3 regions of the Mesorhizobium sp. CA15 genome follow, and region 1 is predicted to be linked to each of the others. Evidence: predicted binding sites of a transcription regulator. Region 1 holds the regulator's gene; each other region holds the start of a gene.

Region 1 (7,288 bases):
ATCGTCGGCGTCACCGCGCATGCGCTGAAGGGCGACCGCGAACGCTGCCTGGAAGCCGGCATGGACGATTACCTGCCGAAGCCGGTCAGTCCGCGGGCGCTGCTCGAAAAGCTCGAGCGCTGGCTGGGTTCGGACGTCGAGACCCGGCGCAACGCCGGTTAAAACGAATTTGGCGGGCAGGACGGCGGCAAGGGGCTGACGCATGCGTATGGTGCGATCGCACCATACCAAAGCAAGCGCCAAGCTCGGACAATCATGACATTGATTCCGCTCTTCGGTTACGGGCGGGAGCAGCGACCGCCGACAAGAAACAGCGTCGACTCTACCCCAACGGACCCTGTTTTCGGCGATGGCCAGGCCATGATCCGCTCTGGCTTACAGGCAACGCACTCTCGTCCGGATTTTATTTCCCGGCGGCCGTCATCCGGCCGCCGGGATAAATTTTGTTTCAAAAGTCAGACAAGTTGCTGATTTCCGCGGCAAACTCCGTCCGGCCCTTCGAGGCCGCTGCGGAACCCCTTCCGAGCATCCTCGTCCAGACGTTACCGGGCTGACACGAAACTGTCATGCGACTGTAATAATCGAGGGCTATTGCGCTGACCGGGCGCCGATACAACGGGTGCCGAAAGACCATCTTCCGAACAGGAGCAGGCCACATGAGACATTTCATCCGCTCGGCGGCCGTTGCAATTGCAATGGCTGCGGCATCAACCCTTAGCATGGCCGCCGCGATGGCAGCCGACATTTCCGGCGCTGGCGCCACCTTCCCCTATCCGATCTACGCGAAGTGGGCCGACGCCTACAAGAAGGAGACCGGCATCGGTCTCAACTACCAGTCGATCGGCTCCGGCGGCGGCATCAAGCAGATCAAGGCCAAGACCGTGACCTTCGGCGCTTCCGACGCGCCGCTGAAGGGCGAGGATCTCAACTCCACCGGCCTCGCGCAGTTCCCGATGGTGATGGGCGGCATCGTGCCGGTCGTCAACCTCGAAGGCATCAAGCCGGGCGAGCTGGTGCTCGACGGTCCGACGCTCGCCGACATCTTCGCCGGCAAGATCACCAACTGGAACGACGCGGCGATCAAGAAGCTCAACCCCAAGATCAAGCTGCCCGACCAGGCGATTGCCGTCGTCCACCGTTCGGACGGCTCGGGCACCACCTTCAACTTCAGCTACTACCTGGCCGACGTCAGCGCCGACTGGAAATCGAAGGTCGGCGTCAACACCGCGCTTGAATGGCCGGTGGGCATCGGCGCCAAGGGCAATGAAGGCGTCGCCAACAACGTGTCGCAGACTGGCGGCGCGATCGGCTATGTCGAATACGCCTATGCCAAGCAGAACAAGCTCACCTATACCGACATGGTGAACAAGGACGGCAAGAAGGTCGAGCCGACCGCGAAGGCGTTCTCGGCCGCCGCGGCCAATGCCGACTGGAGCTCGCAGCCGGGCTACGGCGTTATCCTGGCCAACCAGGCGGGCGCCGAATCCTGGCCGATGACTTCCGCCACCTGGATCCTCGTCTACCAGAAGCCCGATGATGCGGCAGCCACGGCCGAAGCGCTCAAGTTCTTCGCCTGGTCCTATGCCAAGGGCGACAAGATGGCTGCTGAGCTTGACTACGTTCCGATGCCCGACAAGGTCGTGAAGAGCGTCGAGGAGATGTGGGGCAAGGACATCGTCGACAAGGATGGCAAGCCGGTCTACTCCGGCATGTAATTCCCGCCGAATGAGGAGGGCGCCTCTAGCGCCCTCCTGTCTCTTTCGAAATGCGAGGGGCTAAATGACAGCCGTTTCCGAAGCCGCGACATCGTCCGCCCTGCGGACCAGAGAAGCGACGGTGCGCCGCTTCGCCGTCACCGACATGGTTTTCCGGACGGCGACGCGCCTTTCCGCCATACTCGTGCTCGTTCTGCTCGGCGGGGTCGCGATCTCGCTGGTCGCCGGATCGTGGGAGGCCCTGTCGAAGTTCGGCTTCTCCTTCCTGACCACCGAATCCTGGAACCCGGTCACCGAGAATTTCGGCGCGCTCGCGCCCATCTACGGCACCATCGTCACTTCGGCCATCGCCATTCTCATCGCCGTGCCGATCGGCATCGGCATCGCCGTCTTCCTGACCGAGCTTTGTCCGCGCCCGCTCAGGCGTCCGATTGGCATCGCCGTCGAGCTGCTCGCCGGCATTCCCTCGATCATCTACGGCATCTGGGGCCTGTTCGTCTTCGCGCCGTTCCTGCAGACGACTGTGCAGCCCTTCATCATCAGTCTTTTCCACGGCATACCGGGGCTCTCCAGCCTGTTTGCCGGTCCGCCCTACGGCATCGGCTTGCTGACCTCGTCGCTGATCCTCGCCATCATGGTGCTGCCTTTCATCACCTCGATCACCAAGGACGTGTTCGACACGGTGCCGGCGGTGCTGAAGGAATCGGCCTACGGCATCGGCTGCACGACCTGGGAAGTGACCCGGCGCGTGACCATCCCCTATACCCGCATCGGCATCATGGGCGGCGTCATGCTCGGCCTCGGCCGCGCGCTCGGCGAGACGATGGCCGTCACCTTCGTCATCGGCAACGCGCACCGCATCAGCGCCTCGCTGTTTGCGCCGGGCACGACGATCTCGGCGACCATCGCCAACGAATTCACCGAAGCCGACGGCAACCTCTATACATCCTCGCTGGTATCGCTCGGCCTGATCCTGTTCATCATCACCTTCATCATCCTCGCGCTCGCACGCTACATGCTGTTGCGCATCGATAGCCGCACGGGAGCCTGACCGATGTCGACTGCCGCATCGCTTCACCAAAGCCGCAAGCGCAAGAATGCCGTGATGATGACGCTGTGCGTCGTCGCGGCGGGCATCGGGCTGGCCTGGCTGGCGCTGATTCTCGGCGCCCTGCTCTACAAGGGGCTTTCCGGGGTGTCGCTCTCCGTGTTCACGGAAATGACGCCGCCGCCCGGCGATGCCGGCGGCCTGCTCAATGCCATCTACGGCAGCATCGTCATGACGATCATCGGTATCGTCGTCGGCACGCCGATCGGCGTGCTGGCCGGCACCTACATGGCCGAATACGGACGCTTCTCGAAGCTTACGACGGTGGTGCGCTTCATCAACGACATCCTCTTGTCGGCGCCTTCCATCATCATCGGCCTGTTCGTCTACGAGCTGATGGTGCGGCCGATGGGGCACTTCTCGGCGATTGCCGGCGCGGTCGCGCTGTCGATCCTGGTGATCCCCGTCGTGGTGCGCACCACCGAGGACATGCTGAACCTTGTGCCCAACGCGCTGCGCGAAGCAGGCACCGCCATCGGAGCACCGCGCTGGGTAGTGATCCGCTCGGTTGCCTATCGCGCGGCGCTCTCCGGCATCGTCACCGGCATCCTTTTGGCGATCGCCCGCATCTCCGGCGAGACGGCGCCGCTTCTCTTCACCGCGCTCAACAACCAGTTCTGGTCGAGCAATCTCAATGCGCCGATGGCCAGCCTGCCGGTAACCATCTTCCAGTTCGCTCTCAGCCCCTACGAGGAATGGCAGCAACTGGCCTGGACGGGCGCACTCATAATCACCCTGACGGTTCTCGGGCTGAGCATCATCGCCCGCAGCCTAACCGGACGCAGAGAGGACAGATGAAACCGATGTTGTCCACCGACCTGAACGCAGCCGACACGACCGTCGAGAAGGCCAAGATCGAGGTCAAGAACCTCAATTTCTACTATGGCCAGTCGAAGGCGCTGAAGGACATCAACCTGTCCCTGCCCGAGCGCAGCGTGACCGCCTTCATCGGCCCGTCGGGCTGCGGGAAGTCGACGCTGCTGCGCGTGCTCAACCGCATCTACGAGCTCTATCCGAAGCAGAGCGCCGAGGGCCAGGTGCTGCTCGACGGCAAGAACATCCTCGACCGCTCGCAGGACCTCAACCTGCTCAGGACCAAGATCGGCATGGTGTTCCAGAAGCCGACGCCGTTCCCGATGTCGATCTACGAGAACATCGCTTTCGGCGTCAGGCTCTATGAGAAGATCAGCAAGGCTGAGATGGACAGCCGCGTCGAGCAGGCGCTGAAGCGCGCAGCACTCTGGAACGAGGTCAAGGACAAGCTCAACGCCAGCGGCCTAAGCCTCTCGGGCGGCCAGCAGCAGCGCCTGTGCATCGCCCGTACCGTTGCGGTGAAGCCCGAGGTCATCCTGCTCGACGAGCCGGCCTCGGCGCTCGATCCGCTGTCGACCGCCAAGATCGAGGAACTGATCGACGAGCTGCAGGCCGACTACACGATCGTCATCGTCACCCACAACATGCAGCAGGCGGCGCGCGTGTCGCGGCAGACGGCGTTCATGTATCTGGGCGAGCTGGTGGAGTTCGACCGGACCGAGAAGATCTTCACCTCGCCCCGCGAAAAGCGCACGCAGGACTACATCACCGGCCGCTTCGGCTGAGCTCATACGAGGACATCATCATGGCCGAACATACCGTCGCTTCCTTCGACGAGGATCTGAGGCAGATCAGCCGGCTCATCAACGACATGGGCGATCTCGCCGCCTCCATGGTCGGCGCTTCGACCAAGGCCCTGCTCGAGACCGACAATGCCATGGCGCAGCGCGTCGTTTCCGACGATGCCATCATGGACGCGCGCCAGCGCGAGCTCGACGACCGCGCCATCACGCTGATCGCCAAGCGCCAGCCGATGGCCGACGACCTGCGCAACGTGGTCGGCTCGATCCGCATGGCGGGCGACCTCGAACGCATCGGCGACCTCGCCAAGAACATCGCCAAGCGCGTCGGCTCGGTCGGCGTCAGCGCCGCGCCGCGCGACCTCACGCATTCGATCGATTCCATGGCGCAGCTGGTGCTGATCCAGGTCCAGGCCGTGATCCAGGAATATACGGTGGGCGACGCCACGGCGCTGGCCAAGCTTCGCAACGACGACGAGCGCATCGACGTCAAATACACATCCGTCTTCCGGGAACTCCTGACCTACATGATGGAAGACCCGCGCAACATAACCGCCTGCACGCATCTTCTGTTCTGCGCCAAGAATCTCGAGCGCATCGGCGACCATGTGACCAACATCGCCGAGAACGCCTATTATGTGCTGACCGGCACGCAATTGCCCGCGAATCGTCCCAAGCAGGACGAGACGACAATGTCGGCGCCGGCGGCCTGACGATGGGTATCTGCCAATGATCGCGCCACGCATCATGGTGGTGGAGGACGAGGAGCCGCTTGGTGTGCTGCTCCGCTACAATCTCGAATCCGAGGGTTACCAGGTCGAAGTGGTGACCCGCGGCGACGAGGCCGAAATCCGCCTTCAGGAAAACGTCCCCGACCTGCTCGTGCTCGACTGGATGGTGCCCGCGGTTTCCGGCATCGAGCTCTGCCGGCGCCTCAGGATGCGGCCCGAGACCGAGCGGCTGCCGATCATCATGCTGACGGCGCGGGGCGAAGAAAGCGACCGCGTGCGCGGCCTCTCGACCGGCGCCGACGACTATCTGGTCAAGCCGTTCTCGACGCCGGAGTTCATGGCGCGCGTCAAGGCGCTGCTGCGTCGCGCCAAGCCGGAGGTGCTGTCCAGCGTGCTCAAGGTCGGCGACATCGTGCTCGACCGCGAGTCGCACCGCGTCTACCGCAAGAAGAGCGAGATCAGGCTCGGCCCGACCGAGTTCCGGCTGCTGGAATTCATGATGCGTCATCCCGGCCGGGTGTTCTCGCGCAGCCAGCTGCTCGACAATGTCTGGGGCGAGACGATCTATATCGACGAACGCACCGTCGACGTCCATGTCGGCCGCCTGCGCAAGGCAGTCAACAACGGCCGCATGCCGGACGTCATCCGCACCATCCGCGGGGCGGGTTACGCGATCAGGGAAGATTAGGGGTAAGGCGCCGAGGCGCTGACGGATTCTGTCTCCAGCATCGGATCGCGTGCATTGGCGATTAGTCGAGACGCTTGTGCTTCGCACGGGCGGAGCAAGGAGCGCAGCGACGCAGCGCAGACCCGAGGATCCATTCCGTGATGTCGATGCGTTGCGACAGTCCAGAATTCTGTGCCGCTGCGCTCGACGCGTGAGGTAGCGGCATGGATTCCAGGGTCTCCGCGACGGAGCTTCGCTCCTGCTCCGCCCTGGAATGACGAAGCTGCGGGGCCTTCCCTTCGCTAATTTCAAGCGTCTGCTGCTGTCCCCGGACCTCTTCAAGGCTGCCTCAGGCCACGTTCTTTCCCGTCCCCGCTCTTGCCTGGCCTCCCGGCCCGAAAATCTCCTGGTCGACGAAGGTCAGCGCGCGCATGGCGCAGCCTTCGCGGATCAGCGGCAGTTCGTTCGGCTCGGTGTCGAAGGAGATCGATTCGGAGTGCTGGCCGCCGGCCGTCTGGGCGATCGCCTCGCGCAGCGCCGGCTCGATCAGGTCGAAGGCGGCCGCACTGACGCCGACCATGGCGACGGGCGCCGGGTCGATGAGGGCGAACAAGCTGCCGAGACCGAAACCAAGCGCTTCGCCAGCCCGGCGGTAAGCCTCCCGTTCGGGGCCGTCCCTCTCGCGCGCCTTCGCGGCAAGGGCCCGCATGTCGGCGTCGCCGACGTCGACCGGCTCGGCGTCCTCGCTCATTTTCATGGCGCTGCGCCAGATCGCATAGTTGCCGGCATAGGCCTCGACGCAGCCGCGGCGGCCGCAGCGGCAAAGCGCCCCGCCCGGGCGGTGAATCATGTGGCCGAACTCGCCGCCGGAGGAATGCGTGCCGGTGAACAGCGCACCCTTGAGCACGAGACCCATGCCGATGCCGTGCGACAACAGGATGGCGATGAAGTCGTCGCGATAGCGCTCCGGGTCGCGCCATTGCAGCGCTACCGCCATCATGTTGCAGTCATTCTCCATGGTGGCGGAGATGCCGAATTCCTTCTCGAGGATGTCGGCGAAAGGAATGTCGGTCAGCGGCGTTATCGGCGACCACAGCATGGAGCGCGCATGCGAATCGGTGATGCCCTGGATGCCCATGGCGATGCGGGCGACGCTGCCAATGTCGAGGTCGGGATCCTGCAGCCGGCGCCGCACGATCGCCACGCATTCGCCGATCAGCTCGTCGCGGGGCATAACAAGCGTGTCCAGGCGCTGCTGCTCCTCGGCAACAACCTGACCGGCATAGTCGATCACGGCGACCGACAGGAAGTTCAGCGACAACACCACGGTCAGCACCGCGGCTGCTTCAGGGTTCAGCGCAAGGCCGATCTGCGGCCGGCCGCGTTTCAACGCCGTCGGCTCGCTGGCCTTGCTTTCGGTGAGAATGCCCTCCTGGATCAGGTCGGCGGAGATC
Region 2 (7,288 bases), on a different contig from region 1:
CAAGGTGATTGAGTTCGACAGCGCCGTTCTGGTGAAGGTGGGATAGCGCCTCTCCTTCTCCCCTTGTGGGAGAAGGTGGATCGGCGCGCAGCGCCGAGACGGATGAGGGGTGTTCCAGCGAAGTGCGACGTTGGCGTTCCCTGGAACACCTCTCATCCGTCGCCTTCGGCGACACCTTCTCCCACAAGGGGAGAAGGAGAAGATCAATGCCCCTCGAACCCGATCAACGTCCTCACCGGCACGCCTAGCGCTTCCAGCTTCTGGCGGCCGCCGAGGTCCGGCAAGTCGATGACGAAGCATGCCGCGACGATGTCGGCGCCGATTTGCCTCAGCAGCTTCACCGCGGCTTCCGCCGTGCCGCCGGTGGCGATCAGGTCGTCGACCACGATCACCTTCTCCCCCGGCGAGACGCCGTCCTTGTGCATCTCCATCTCGTCCAGGCCGTATTCGAGGCTGTAGGCGACGCGCACCGTCTCGTAGGGCAGCTTGCCTTTCTTGCGGATCGGCACGAAGCCTGCCGAAAGCTGGTGCGCCACGGCGCCGCCGAGGATGAAGCCGCGCGCCTCAATGCCGGCGATCTTGTCGATCTTCAATCCCGCATAGGGATGGACCAGCTCGTCGATGGCGCGGCGGAAGGCGCGCGCGTCGCCAAGCAGCGTGGTGATGTCGCGAAACAGGATGCCGGGCCTGGGGTAGTCCGGAATGGTGCGGATGGCCGCAAGCAGCGTGTCTTCGAGGGAGGATTTCATCGAGGCTTTCCGCGTGTCCGGCTGTCGGATTTGGCGGCGTCGGCCTTTGCTGCCCGACGCGACCGACAAGGGCTACCGCGATGTCGCGCCAGAGACAAGCACATCCGGCAAAGGATCGGCACCGATCGGCCTCGGCCATAATGAAAAAGGGCGCCCGCGAAGGCGCCCTTCGAAAAGCAGGCGCTACCGAGCGGCTACATGCCGAGATCCGAGCGCAGCTCGGAGCGCGCCACTTCGTACTCGGCCTTGAAATCGGGACGGTTGAGCAGGACCGCGGCGATCACGCTGCCGGAGATCTTGCCCATCTCGATGTCGGACGGATAATGGATGCCGCCGACCACGCGGTTGTGGGCGAATTCGGCCGCGCGCGCCATGATCTCGGCGCGCTTTTCGGGGACCATGTCGGCAAGGACGATGCCCATCATGGTGCCGACCGTCGCATGACCAGACGGCCAGGAACCGGAGCTCGACAGCTTCACGACCGGCTTGACCAGATCGCTGAGCTGATGCGGCCGCGGCCGCTTCCAGACATCCTTGGCGGGATCGACGACGGCGCCTTCGGTCGCCACGACGCGATCGAAGAAGGCACTGAACTTCGGCAGCTTCTCCTTGTTGAAATTCGGGCCCATGACGTCAGCGAAGCGCCAGATATTCTCCTCGGCGTCGGCGATGGCGCGCTTTTCCATTTCCGGCGTGCGCGTCACCTGCAGCGTCAGCACCTCGCCGAGCTCGGCTTTGGTTTCCGGCGAGTCATTGGCCGGTGGCGGCGGCAGGATCATCGTCAGGTCAATGTCCTTGCTGGTGACGAAAGGCTGGGCCTCATCGGCATGGGCGACATATCCGGTGACAAGCAGCAGGAAACCCGCCGCGAGCGATGCATATCTTTTCATGGGTGCGATCCTTTGGTGAGTGCGAGGCAGGATCGCCACGAGCGATGACGGTCATGTGACACGCCCCGGTTTGCGCGCGCCGAAATACAAAAGGGCGCCTTGTGGCGCCCTTTCAAAATTCTTGCGATCGACGCCGCCTCAGTGCGCCACGTCGGCCCACACCCTGCGCTTGGTCATGTAGACCAATGCGCCGAAGACCAGCAGAAATATCATGACGCGGAAGCCGGTTTTCTTGCGATCCTCGAGATGCGGCTCGGCCGCGAACATCAGGAAGGCCGAGACGTCGCGCGCATACTGGTCGACGGTCTGCGGCGAGCCGTCGTCATAGGTCACCTGGCCGTCCGAGAGCGGCTTGGGCATCTTCAACGACACGCCGGACAGGAAGTACGGGTTGTAGTGCGTGCCTTCCGGGATCACCATGCCGGCCGGCGGCGTCTGGTCGTAGCCGGTGAGCAGCGAGTGGATGTAGTCCGGGCCGCCCTGCGCATACTGGGTGAAGATGTCGAAGATGAAGCGCGGGAAGCCGCGCTCGACGCCGCGTGCCTTGGCAAGCAGCGACATGTCGGGCGGCGCGGCGCCGCCATTGGCGGATGCCGCGGCCTGCTCGTTCGGGAACGGCGCCGGGAAGTGATCCGACGGCTTGCCGGGACGATCGAACATGTCGCCGGCATCGTTCGGGCCGTCATGGATGGTGTATTCGGCGGCCAAAGTCTTGATCTGCGCCTCCGAATAGCCGAGGCCTTCCAGCGTGCGGAAAGCCACCAGGTTCATCGAGTGGCAGGCCGAGCAAACTTCCTTGTAGACCTTCAGGCCGCGCTGCAGCTGCGCCTTGTCATAGGTACCGAACGGACCGGCGAAGCTCCAGCTCATTTCCTTCGGTTCGTTGATCGGGAAATGCGTCGGAGCGGCCGCGTTGTGTTCCTCTTCGGCGGCGATGGCAGCGGTGCCCGCGACCACCAGGCCAAGCAGCGCCAGCGAGGTGAGAATCTTCTTCATACCCAAAATCCCCTCAGATTCTCAGCCCGTGGTTTCCGGCGCGGCGGCAGCGCGTGCCGGATGTCCGCTGCCGCCCTTTTTCTTTTCAAGCACGGCCTCGGTGATCGAGTTCGGCAACCTGCGCGGCGTCTCGATCAGGCCGAGCACCGGCATGACGACCAGGAAGAAGGCGAAGTAGAACAGCGTCGCCATCTGCGCCATGAACACATAGCTGCCTTCCGCCGGCTGCGAGCCCAGCCAGCCGAGCAGGATGGCGTCGGCTACGAACAGCCAGAAGAACAGCTTGTACCATGGACGATAGACCGCCGAGCGCACCTTGGAAGTGTCGAGCCACGGCACCAGGAACAGCATGGCGATGGCGCCGAACATGCACAGCACGCCGCCGAGCTTGGAGTTGATCGGGCCGATGTTGAAGGTGATGGCGCGCAGGATCGCGTAGAACGGCAGGAAGTACCATTCCGGAACGATGTGGGCCGGAGTCTTCAGCGGGTTGGCGACCGTGTAGTTGTCCGGATGGCCGAGAAAGTTCGGCAGGTAGAAGACGAAATAGGCGAAGACGAACAGGAACACGATCATGCCAAACGCGTCCTTGATGGTGGCGTAGGGCGTGAAGGCGACGGTGTCGGTCTTCGACTTGACCTCGATGCCGGTCGGGTTCGACTGGCCCACGACATGCAGCGCCCAGATGTGCAGCACGACAACGCCGGCGATCATGAACGGCAACAGGTAATGTAGCGCAAAGAAGCGGTTCAGCGTTGGATTGTCGACGGCGAAGCCGCCGAGCAGCAGTTCCTGAATCCAGTTCCCCACCAGCGGAATGGCGCTGAAGAAGCCGGTGATGACGGTAGCACCCCAGAAGCTCATCTGGCCCCAAGGCAGCACGTAGCCCATGAAGCCGGTGGCCATCATCAGGAGGTAAATGATGCAGCCGAGGATCCACAAGAGCTCGCGCGGCGCCTTGTAGGAGCCGTAGAACAGGCCGCGGAAGATATGGATGTAGACGGCGACGAAGAAGAACGAGGCGCCATTGGAATGGAGATAGCGCAAGAGCCATCCCGAATTCACGTCGCGCATGATCTTCTCGACCGAATCGAAGGCGAGATTGGTGTCGGAGGTGTAGTGCATCGCCAGCACGATGCCGGTCAGGATCTGCGCGGCCAGCATGAGCGACAGGATACCGCCGAACGTCCACATGTAGTTGAGGTTGCGCGGCACTGGATAGGCGACGAAGCTGTCATGGACCAGCCGCGGCAGCGGCATGCGGGCGTCGAACCAGCGCTCGATACCGGTCTTAGGCGTATAGGTCGAGTGTCCCTCGCTCATCGAAATGTCCCCTGCCTCAACCGATAAGGATCTTGGTATCGGAAATGAACTTGAATACCGGGATCGCCATGTTCTCCGGGGCCGGGCCTTTGCGGATGCGGCCGGCGGTGTCGTATTGCGAACCGTGGCACGGGCAGAACCAGCCGCCGAAATCGCCTTCCTGGCCGAGCGGGATGCAGCCGAGATGCGTGCAGACCTGCACCATCACCATCCAGGCTTCCTTGCCGGGCGTGGTGCGGTTGGCGTCGGTCGCCGGCGCGTCGGACGGCAGGTTGGCGTTGCGTGCGATGGGATCCTTGAGATCGGCGAGATTGACGGCCGCGCCGTCCTTCATTTCCTTTTCGGTGCGGTTGCGCACCACCACCGGCTTGCCGCGCCACTTGACGACCAGCGAGCTGCCGGGCTGCAGTGAAGAAACATCGACCTCGACCGAAGCCAGCGCCAGGGTCGAGGCATCGGGGCGCATCTGGTCGATGAACGGCCACGCGACGGCTCCGGCGCCGACAACGGCGGCCATGCCGGTGGCTACGTAGAGAAAATCGCGACGGTTGGGATCGTGGATATCGGTTGCGCTCACGGGTGCCTGATCCTTTCGCCTCTTCCTAACCGGAGGCCGAGCCTTGTCCCCGCTCAATCGCACCTGCCCGACAGCGCATGGCGAACAGGCTAGCGAATTCCTCCGGCATTTGGAGTTCGGTTTATGCGTGCGGCCCGTTTTTGTCCAGCGGGGTGAGACCACAAGGGCAGATTGTCGCGGGGATGCGCGGCGGCCCAGGCCGACGCGTCCCCGCCAGGCCGCCGGACAGGGTGAAACAGCGGGAAATCCGGGATCAATCGAGCCGGTGTTCGCCTCGACATCGGCTCCTGGCCCGGTCTATTCTGGCGTCATGGCGCATGTCATTGAACGCGACAGCTGGGCCGAAGCCCCCGACCGCTGGAAAGGCGAGCTGCAATGCGGCCAGTTCGGCGCCAATTCTTGCCTGATCTTCAACTATCAGCCGACGGTCGGCGGCGGCCCGCGCCTGCACAAGCACCCCTATGCGGAAATCTTCGTCATCCGCTCCGGCACCGGCCTGTTCACGATCGGCGACCAGGAGATCAAGGCCACGGCCGGCCAGATCCTGATCGTGCCGCCCGACACGCCGCACAAATTCACCAATCTCGGGCCTGGCCCGCTCGAAAGCACCGACATACACGAGAACGGCCACTTCATCACCGAATGGTTGGAATGATTCTTCCGATCGTCGGACCGGGCCTGTCCGAACGCTGATTGCAGCCTAGTTCCATCGATCTGGCATCGATGGAGATGAAGCATGCGACAGCGCACCGTTGAGGTCGAGGGGCTGGCTATCGCGATCCGGGACGCAGGGCCGCCCGATGCGCCGGGCCTTCTGCTGCTGCATGGTTGGCCGCAAAGCTCCCATGCTTTTGAGGCAATCGTCGACGAGCTGGCCGGCGACCAGCGCGTGGTTGCGCCGGACTTGCCGGGCATCGGAGGTTCACACGGCGCGCCCGAGACCGGAGAAAAGGCATATCTGGCCAGACTGATGAAGGGGCTAATCGCCGTTTGCGGCTTGCGGCAGGTCATCGTCGCCGGTCATGACGTCGGCGGGCAGATCGTCTTCGCGCTGTTGCGCGACGAGCCCGAAAATTTGTCCGGCGCGGTGATCATGGACGTCGTCATCCCCGGCGTGGCGCCGTGGCAAAATGTCATCCGCAATCCGCGTATCTGGCATTTCGCCTTTCATGCGATCCCGGCCTTGCCGGAGATACTGGTGAGCGGCCATGAGCGCGCCTATTTCGATTTCTTCTTCGATATTCTTTCGAAGGAAAAATCGGCGATCCCTGCGGAAGCCAGACACATCTATGCCAAAGCCTATTCGCGGCCGGAAAGCCTCAAGGCCGGCTTCGACTGGTACCGCGCCTTTGCCGCGGACGCCAAGGTCAATTCCCACCCATCCGCGACGCCGATCGCCACGCCGGTTCTTTATCTCAGAGGCTCGGCCGAATCCGGCGACATCGCCGACTATCTCGACGGCTTGAAGGCAGCAGGCCTATCCAATGTCGAAGGCGACATCATCCCGGGTAGCGGCCACTTCGTCGCCGACGAGAATCCCGGAGCCCTTGCTGCGCGATTGGCGCGTTTTCGCCAGGAAATCGGCGCCTAGCTGGCGCCGAGCCTGACCAGCACCGCGCGCGGGATGTCGTATTCGCGGATCACGGCGTCATGCTTGCGCAAACCGCAAAGCTCGCGCTGGATGAAATAGGCATGGACGGCCGCTGCCGCCTCCTTAAGCAGCCGGTTGCGATGCTCGCCCTCGCCGCTCTCGCGCAATCTGGCAAGGGTTTCCTCGACACGCCGGCCGGCGCGGCCGAGCGCTGCGGCCTTCTCGGCGAGGATTTCGTGGCCGAGCAGATCGAGCGCGCTTTCCTGCGCGCCTGACCGTCCGAAATTCATAGGCATGCGTACCGACATGATGCCGTTCTACTCCGCTGGCCGCGTCTCTTCCAGCGCGCTTTCCTCGTTGAACAGGAAGCCGCCGGACTGCCGCTTCCAGAGCCGCGCATAGAGCCCGTCGAGCGCCACCAGCTCGTCATGCGTGCCCTGTTCGACGATGCGGCCGCCGTCCAGCACCACGAGCCGGTCGAGCGCTGCGATGGTCGACAGCCGGTGCGCGATGGCGATCACCGTCTTGTTCTCCATCAGTCTGGTCAGGTTCTCCTGGATCGCCGCCTCGATGTCGGAATCGAGCGCCGAGGTCGCCTCGTCGAGGATCAGGATCGGCGCATCCTTGAGGAAGACGCGCGCGATGGCGACGCGCTGCCGCTGGCCGCCGGAGAGCTTCACGCCACGCTCGCCGACATAGGCCTCGTAGCCGGAGCGCTCGCGGTTGTCGCGCAGCCCCAGGATGAAGTCATGCGCCTCGGCTTTCCTGGCCGCGGCGATCACCTGCGCATCGGTCGCGTCCGGCATGCCGAGCTTGATGTTGTCGCGCAGCGAGCGGTGGAAAAGTGCGGTATCCTGGCTGACCACGCCGATATTGCCGCGCAGCGAGTTCTGCGTCACATGCGCGATGTCTTGGCCGTCGATCAGGATCTGGCCGCCCTCGAGGTCATAGAGGCGCAGGATCAGGTTGGCCAAGGTCGTCTTGCCGGCGCCCGACGGGCCGACCAGCCCGACCTTCTCGCCCGGATGCACGACGAGGTCGATGCCGTCGAGCACTCCGGCCCCCTTGCCATAATGGAAGGTGACGTTCCTGACGTCGATGCGGCCGCCGGCGACGACCAGTTCCTTGGCGTCCGGCGCGTCGGTCAGGCCAAGCGGCTGCG
Region 3 (7,288 bases), on a different contig from region 1:
GGCCGCGCGTTTCGAGCAGTTGACCGAGGCATGGCTTGCCGCGCGCGGCCGCAAGGCCGCATAACAAAGACCGCTGAAGGACTGCGGAGGAGACACCATGAGCAAGACAATCCGCCTGACGATGGCGCAGGCGCTGACCCGCTTCCTCAGCCGGCAAATGACCGAGATCGACGGGAAGAAGGTGTCGATCTTCGGCGGCGTCTGGGCCATCTTCGGCCATGGCAATGTCGCCGGCATCGGCGAGGCGCTCTACCAGGTCCGCGACGAGCTGCCGACCTTCCGCGCCCATAACGAGCAGGCGATGGCTCACGCGGCGATCGCCTATGGCAAGGCGAATTTCCGCCGCCGCTTCATGGCCGCGACCAGCTCGATCGGTCCCGGCGCGCTCAACATGGTGACGGCGGCCGCACTCGCGCATGTAAACCGGTTGCCCGTCCTGTTTTTGCCGGGCGATGTCTTCGCCAACCGCCTGCCGGACCCGGTGCTGCAGCAGGCCGAGGATTTCTCCGACGGCACCGCTACCGTCAATGACTGCTTCCGCCCGGTATCGCGCTATTTCGACCGCATCACGCGGCCGGAGCAGATCATCCCGGCGCTGAACCGCGCCATGCAGGTGCTGACCGATCCGGCCGAATGCGGCCCGGTGACGCTCTCGCTCTGCCAAGACGTGCAGGCGGAGGCCTATGATTATCCCGAAAGCCTGTTCGCCGAGCGCGTCTGGACACCGCGCCGGCTGCGCCCGGACCGCAACGAGCTGGCGGCAGCCGTCGCGGCGCTGAAGGGCGCCAGGAAGCCGCTGGTGATCGCGGGCGGCGGGGTGCTGTATTCGCAGGCTTCGGACGAGCTCGCCAAGCTGGTGCAGGGCGCTGGCATTCCGGTCTGCGAGACACAGGGCGGCAAATCCTCGTTGCCCGACGACGATCCGCTCAACATGGCGGCGGTCGGCGTCACCGGCACGTCGGCCGCCAACCGGCTGGCGGAAGAGGCCGATGTCGTGCTCGCCGTCGGCACCAGGCTGCAGGATTTCACCACCGGCTCCTGGGCGCTGTTCAAGAATGCCGGCCGCACCATTATTGGCCTCAATACCCAGGTCTTCGACGCCGGCAAGCATTGGGCGCTGCCGCTGGTCGCCGACGCGGCCGAAGGGCTTGCCGAGCTGTCCGCCGCGCTGAAGGGCTGGAAAGCGCCGGCCGCGTGGACCGACAATGCATTGAAGGGCAAGACGGAGTGGCAGGCCGCCGCCGCCAAGGTGACGGCCTCGACCAACGCCGCCTATCCGTCCGATGCGCAAGTGATCGGCGCCGTGCAGCGCGCCATGGGCTCGGGCGTCACGCTGCTGCATGCCGCGGGCGGTCTGCCCGGCGAATTGCACAAGCTCTGGCAGGCCGGCGCGCCGGGCTCCTACCATGCCGAATACGGCTTCTCGACCATGGGCTACGAGATCGCCGGCGGGCTCGGCGTCAAGATGGCGAAGCCCGACCAGGAGGTGGTCGTCATGGTCGGCGACGGCTCCTATCTGATGCTCAATTCCGAGATCGCCACTTCGGTGATGCTTGGCCTGAAGCTCACCATCGTTTTGCTCGACAATCGCGGCTATGGCTGCATCAACCGGCTGCAGATGGCGACCGGCGGCGCCAACTTCAACAACCTCTTGAAGGACGCCCGCCACGAGGTGATGCCTGACGTCGACTTCGCCGCGCACGCGGCAAGCTTAGGTGCCGTGGCCGAGAAGGTAGCGTCGATCGCCGAGCTGGAGACGGCACTGGCCAAGGCGAAGAAGAACGACAAGACGACGGTGCTGGTCATCGACACCGACCCGCTGGTCTCGACCGAGGCGGGCGGCCATTGGTGGGATGTCGCCGTGCCGGAGGTCTCGTCGCGACGCGAAGTCAATGCCGCGCGCAAGAAATACGAGGAAGCCGTGGGCAGCCGTCAGGGCTGAACCGGCTCGCAACGAACCGACATTGGAGTGACGACTTGAAAGCCAAACTGGGCATGTCCCCCATCGCATGGTGGAATGACGATCTCGTGGAATTGAGCGATGACGTGTCGCTGGAAGAATGCCTGCGCCAGTCGCGCTCGGCCGGCTTCACCGGTATGGAGATGGGCCGCCGCTTCCCCAATGATCCGAAGGTGATGCTGCCGATCCTGAAGGAGGCCGACGTCACGCTTTGCGGCGGCTGGTTCTCAGGCACGCTTGTCAACGAGGACATCTCCCGGAACAAGGACCGCATCCAGCCGATGATCGACCTGTTCAAGGCGGTCGATGCGCCCTGCATCGTCTATGGCGAGGTCGGCCGGTCCATCCAGGGCGACCGCTCCAAGCCTCTGGCCACCAAGCCGAAACTTTCCGCCGACGAGATGAAGGCTTACGGCCGGCGCGTCACCGAGTTCGGCGAGTGGTGCGCTGAGCAAGGCATGCCGCTCTCCTACCATCACCACATGGCGGCGGTGGTCGAGACCGAGCCGGAGCTCGACGCCTTCATGCGCAACTCCGGCGAAGGCATTCCGCTGCTGCTCGATGCCGGCCATCTCGCCTTTGCCGGCGGCGACGTGCTGCGCGCCATTGACAATCACCACAAGCGCATCAACCACGTCCATGTGAAGGATGTTCGCATGGGCGTGATCGACAGGCTCGACCGCACGAAACAGTCCTTCCTCGACGCCGTGGCGCTCGGCGCCTTCACCGTGCCGGGCGACGGCTCACTCGACTTCGGGGCGATTGTCCAGCGTTTCGCCGATCATGGCTATGAAGGCTGGTTCGTGGTCGAGGCCGAGCAGGATCCGAAGAAGAACCCGCCGCTCAAGATGGCCCAAGTCGGCCACAAGGAACTTATGCGGGTGATGACGGCCGCCGGCTATACGGTCGAGACGCAGGGTTTTCCGGCCTGAGCAGTGGATTAGTCGGGGCGCCCGGTTTATCCGTTGTGCTTTCGGCAAATCCTGGATTGGCGCGATGAAAGACTATGAGCATCCCTTCTTCCGGCCGCTGTGGCGCCGTATGGCGGTCGTCGCGGTCTGCCTGGTCTGGTCGGTGATCGAATTCGCGTCCGGCACGCCGTTCTGGGGCGTCATCGCGCTGGGCTTCGCCGGCTATGCCGTGTGGCAGTTTTTCTACCTCTACAAATCGGAGGAGGAGAACAAGGCCGAACCCGGACCGAAGGAGTGACTAATCCATGGCTCAGAAGCGTCTACGGATCGGATACTGCGTGCATGGCGGATCGCATGCGTTGGCGATTAGCCGAAACGCCCCTCGCTTCGTCATCCTAGGGCGGAGCAAGGAGCGCAGCGACGTAGCGCAGACCCTAGGATCCATGCCATGACTTTGACGTGTCGCGACGGTGCAGACAATGGCGCCGAAACGCCGGCCCAGACAGCCTCTTTCTGCACGGCTGCATTCTACGGCAGGTGTAACGGCATGGATTCTAGGGTCTGCGCGCGTCGCTTCGCTCCTAGCTCCGCCCTAGAATGACGACGTTGCGAGGGAACCGGCCAATCTCCAAGGTTTTCGCGATAGTCCATCGGATTCTTAGCTGCGCGAATGGGGCGCCCAAGAATTAGGAGAGCCAAAAATGTCGAAACTGCTCGTCAAGGCCGATAAGGGCCACGGCCATGTCGCTCATGTCACGCCGCAAAGCGCCGGCTGGACCTATGTCGGTTTCGACCTGCATCGGCTTCGTCCGGGCGAGACGGTGTCCGGCAAAACCGGCGAGCGCGAGGTCTGCCTGGTGTTCGTCACCGGCAAGGGCAAGGCATCGGCCGGCGGCAAGGATCTCGGCCTGCTCGGCGAGCGCATGTCGCCCTTCGAAGGCAAGCCGTGGTCGGTCTATGTGCCGCAAGGCGCCGACTGGTCGGTGACCGCCGATACCGAGCTGGAACTCGCCGTCTGCTCGGCGCCTGGCCTCGGTGGCCGTCTGCCGGTGCGCGTCATCGGACCTGACGATCTCGGCCAGGAGGTGCGCGGCAAGGGCACCAACACGCGCTACGTCACCAACATCCTGCCCGAGGGCAAGCCGGCTGATTCGCTGCTGGTGGTCGAGGTGATCACGCCCGGCGGCCACACGTCGAGCTATCCGCCGCACAAGCACGACCGGGACAATCTGCCGGCCGAATCCTATCTCGAGGAGACCTATTACCACCGCCTCAACCCGCCGCAGGGCTTTGCCTTCCAGCGCGTCTACACCGATGCCGACCGCAACGGCGTGCGCGAGCTGGACGAAGCGATGGCGATCGAGGACGGCGATGTCGTGCTGGTGCCCAAGGGCTATCACCCTTGCGCCGCCTGCCACGGCTACGACCTCTATTACCTCAACGTCATGGCCGGACCGAAGCGGACGTGGAAGTTCCACAACGCGCCCGAGCATGAATGGCTGATGAAGGCCTGATCGGCACGCCGGCAAAGCCGTTGGTCCAGCCCGGAAAAATCGTCGGCTAACGAGCTCCGTGCTGGACTTGCCTTCGAAAACCCACGAAAGCTTCGTCAATCCGTCATGGAAATCACCTATGGCAGCGGTTCCGGTGCATGTCGCCGCAAGCGCTCCGGCGTTTGGGCCACGACCTGCCAAGACAATGACTTGAAGCGCGTCGCATATTCCTTCGGGGGCGCAGCGCGCTTGACGAGGAACGCCCATGCGCTACGCCATCTACTACACCCCGGGACAGGACGAGAAGCTGGCGCGCATTGCCGCCAACTGGCTGGGCCGCGACCCGTTTGGCGCGGCGACGCGGCCGGTCGAGGCCGTGGGCGATCTGTCGGCCGCGGAAGTCGCTTTCCATACTGCCTCTGCCCGGCGCTACGGATTCCATGCGACGCTGAAAGCCCCGTTCCGGCTGGCGCCGAACGAGACGGAAGCTTCGCTGCGCGCCGCGCTCGACGCTTTCGCCGAGACGACGCCGCCTGTGATCATCCCGCGTCTCGTCGTCGGCCAGATCGACGGCTTCTTCGCGCTGGTGCCGGAAACGCAGTTCGCGCCGCTCAACGATTTCGCCGGCGAGGTGGTGCGCGCCTTCGATCCGTTCCGCGCGCCGCTGACCGAGGCCGAGATCGAGCGCCGCAGCCCCGATGCGCTGAAGCCGGACGAGTTCCGCAACCTCTGCCAATGGGGTTACCCTTACGTCTTCGACACGTTCCGCTTCCACATGACGCTGTCGGGGTGGGTCGGGCCACGGGAAAGCCCACGTCTTCGTGCAGCGATCGACGGCCTGTTCGCCGATGTGCTGCGGCAGCCGGTGCCGGTGGATGCGCTGACATTGTTCGTCGAAAGCGAGCCCGGCGCCCCGTTCATGGTGCTTTCCCATCATGCGCTTGGCCGTAGCCCCGCCCGCAAAACAGCTTGATTGATATAGGACCGCCCTCGATGACCGCCGAAACCGTTCTCACCAATGCCCGCATCGTGCTGCCCGAGGAAATCGTCGAAGGCTCGCTTTTGTTGCGCGACGGCCTGATTGCCGCCGTCGAGCCGGGTGCTGCCCGCATCGGCGAGGATATGGGCGGCGACTACATCATCCCGGGCCTTGTCGAGCTGCACACCGATCACCTCGAGGGCCATTACGCGCCGCGTCCGAAAGTGCGCTGGAACCCGATCGCCGCCGTGCTTGCCCATGACGCCCAGGTCGCCACCGCCGGTATCACGACGGTGCTCGACGCCTTGCGCGTCGGCATGGACGAGGATGCCGACCTGAAATCCGACGATGTTCGCAAGCTGGCCGACGCGATCGAGGACAGCGTGCGCCAGGATCGGCTCAGGGCCGACCATTTCATCCACCTGCGCTGCGAGGTCTCGGCGCCGGACTGCCTCGAGGCTTTCGCCAATTTCGAGACCGACGAGCGGGTTAAGCTCGCCTCGCTGATGGATCACGCGCCCGGACAGCGCCAGTTCGTCAACCTCGAGACCTATGCCTACTACTACCAGCGCAAACTGAAGCTGACGGACCGCGACTTCCAGAAATTCTGCGAGAAGCGGATGGCCGAATCGGCCCGCAATTCCGGTCCGAACCGGGTCTTCATCTCAGCCGCCTGCCAGGAGCGCGGCATCGTGCTGGCGAGCCATGACGACGCGACCGCCGGCCATGTCGACGAAGCGATCGAGCAGGGCGTGCGCGTCGCCGAGTTCCCGACGACGCAAGAGGCGGCAAAGGCCTCGAAAGCCGCAGGCCTCGGCGTGCTGATGGGCGCGCCAAACGTCATGCGCGGCGCCTCGCATTCCGGCAATGTCTCGGCGCGCACGCTCGCCGCCGACGGCCTGCTCGACATCCTGTCATCCGACTACATCCCCTTCAGCCTGATCCAGTCGGCTTTCTTCCTCGGCGATGTCGTCGAGGGCATCTCGCTGCCGCAGGCGGTCGCGATGGTCTCGAAGAACCCGGCCGAAGCGATCGGCCTCGCCGACCGCGGCGTCATCGAGCCCGGCCGCCGTGCTGACCTTGTGCGGGTGCGCGTGGACGACCACGTGCCGGTCGTGCGTACCGTTTGGCGCCAGGGCCGCCGGGTCGCATGATGGTCTCGGCCCTCATCGAGCGCGAACTGGCCGACAGCCTGCCGATCCGCAATGGCGTCTTCGTCGCGGTGGTGGGGCCGAGCGGCGCCGGCAAGGACACGGTGATCGGCTACGCCAAGCAGCGCTTTGCCGGCGAGACGCGGCTGGAATTCGTGCGCCGCGTCATCACCAGGCCGAGCGACACGGCAAGCGAGGACCACGACACGTTGGCCGATGCCGCCTTTGCCGAGGCGGAAGCGGACGGCGCCTTCTCGCTCTGCTGGGACGCGCATGGCCTGCGCTATGGCCTGCCGGCCGATGTCGACTGGGCGGTCGCCAATGGTCATGTAGCCGTGGCGAATGTCTCCCGCGCGGTCATACCGGCGCTGCGCGAACGCTACGCCAATCTGGCCGTGGTCGAGATCACCGCCACGCCGGAGATCCTCGCCGAGCGGCTGGCGGCGCGTGGCCGCGAATCGCGCGGCGAGGTGCTTGCCCGCCTGGCGCGCAGCACCAGCGTAAAGCTGACGGGACCGGACGTGACCTCGATCGACAACAGCGGCGACAAGGAAATCGCCGGCGAACGCTTCGCCGAGGTGCTGCGCAAGGCGATGGCGTTCTCGGATCTGTCGGACATGATCTAGCGCTTTCCCTTCTCCCCTTGTGGGAGAAGGTGGATCGGCGCGAAGCGCCGAGACGGATGAGGGGTGCTCCAGCTTGGCGGTGGCTTTCGCCTGGCAGCACCGTTGTGCCCAAACGCCAGCGCCTCGCTCCGTCCAGCACCCCTCATCCGGCCGCTTCGCGGCCACCTT

What was found. Region 1 encodes PhoB, which activates phosphate uptake and scavenging genes when phosphate is short. Its sites were predicted from a motif close to TGTCATNNANCTGTCAT; they were not measured.
Region 2: a site for PhoB is predicted at 1,684-1,700, ahead of LB515_RS06475 (acid phosphatase). Genes of this name have one in related genera too.
Region 3: a site for PhoB is predicted at 4,476-4,492, ahead of LB515_RS19265 (DUF1045 domain-containing protein). Genes of this name have one in related genera too.

The regions. Positions count from the first base shown of each region.
Region 1 is NZ_JAIUHQ010000008.1:22,172-29,459, forward strand. Features, by position in the region: gene LB515_RS15240 (response regulator) at 1-162, shown strand, start outside; gene pstS (phosphate ABC transporter substrate-binding protein PstS) at 657-1,715, shown strand; gene pstC (phosphate ABC transporter permease subunit PstC) at 1,780-2,766, shown strand; gene pstA (phosphate ABC transporter permease PstA) at 2,770-3,621, shown strand; gene pstB (phosphate ABC transporter ATP-binding protein PstB) at 3,618-4,421, shown strand; gene phoU (phosphate signaling complex protein PhoU) at 4,442-5,149, shown strand; gene phoB (phosphate regulon transcriptional regulator PhoB) at 5,166-5,855, shown strand; gene LB515_RS15275 (ROK family protein) at 6,184-7,288, opposite strand, start outside.
Region 2 is NZ_JAIUHQ010000002.1:621,478-628,765, forward strand. Features, by position in the region: gene LB515_RS06465 (MaoC family dehydratase) at 1-46, shown strand, start outside; gene LB515_RS06470 (adenine phosphoribosyltransferase) at 204-749, opposite strand; gene LB515_RS06475 (acid phosphatase) at 944-1,639, opposite strand; gene LB515_RS06480 (cytochrome c1) at 1,778-2,635, opposite strand; gene LB515_RS06485 (cytochrome b) at 2,657-3,958, opposite strand; gene petA (ubiquinol-cytochrome c reductase iron-sulfur subunit) at 3,975-4,535, opposite strand; gene LB515_RS06495 (cupin domain-containing protein) at 4,846-5,190, shown strand; gene LB515_RS06500 (alpha/beta fold hydrolase) at 5,272-6,126, shown strand; gene LB515_RS06505 (DUF6665 family protein) at 6,123-6,434, opposite strand; gene LB515_RS06510 (ABC transporter ATP-binding protein) at 6,444-7,288, opposite strand, start outside.
Region 3 is NZ_JAIUHQ010000012.1:69,887-77,174, forward strand. Features, by position in the region: gene LB515_RS19240 (bifunctional 5-dehydro-2-deoxygluconokinase/5-dehydro-2-deoxyphosphogluconate aldolase) at 1-64, shown strand, start outside; gene iolD (3D-(3,5/4)-trihydroxycyclohexane-1,2-dione acylhydrolase (decyclizing)) at 98-1,942, shown strand; gene iolE (myo-inosose-2 dehydratase) at 1,978-2,892, shown strand; gene LB515_RS19255 (DUF3329 domain-containing protein) at 2,957-3,169, shown strand; gene iolB (5-deoxy-glucuronate isomerase) at 3,573-4,385, shown strand; gene LB515_RS19265 (DUF1045 domain-containing protein) at 4,630-5,337, shown strand; gene LB515_RS19270 (alpha-D-ribose 1-methylphosphonate 5-triphosphate diphosphatase) at 5,358-6,497, shown strand; gene phnN (phosphonate metabolism protein/1,5-bisphosphokinase (PRPP-forming) PhnN) at 6,494-7,120, shown strand.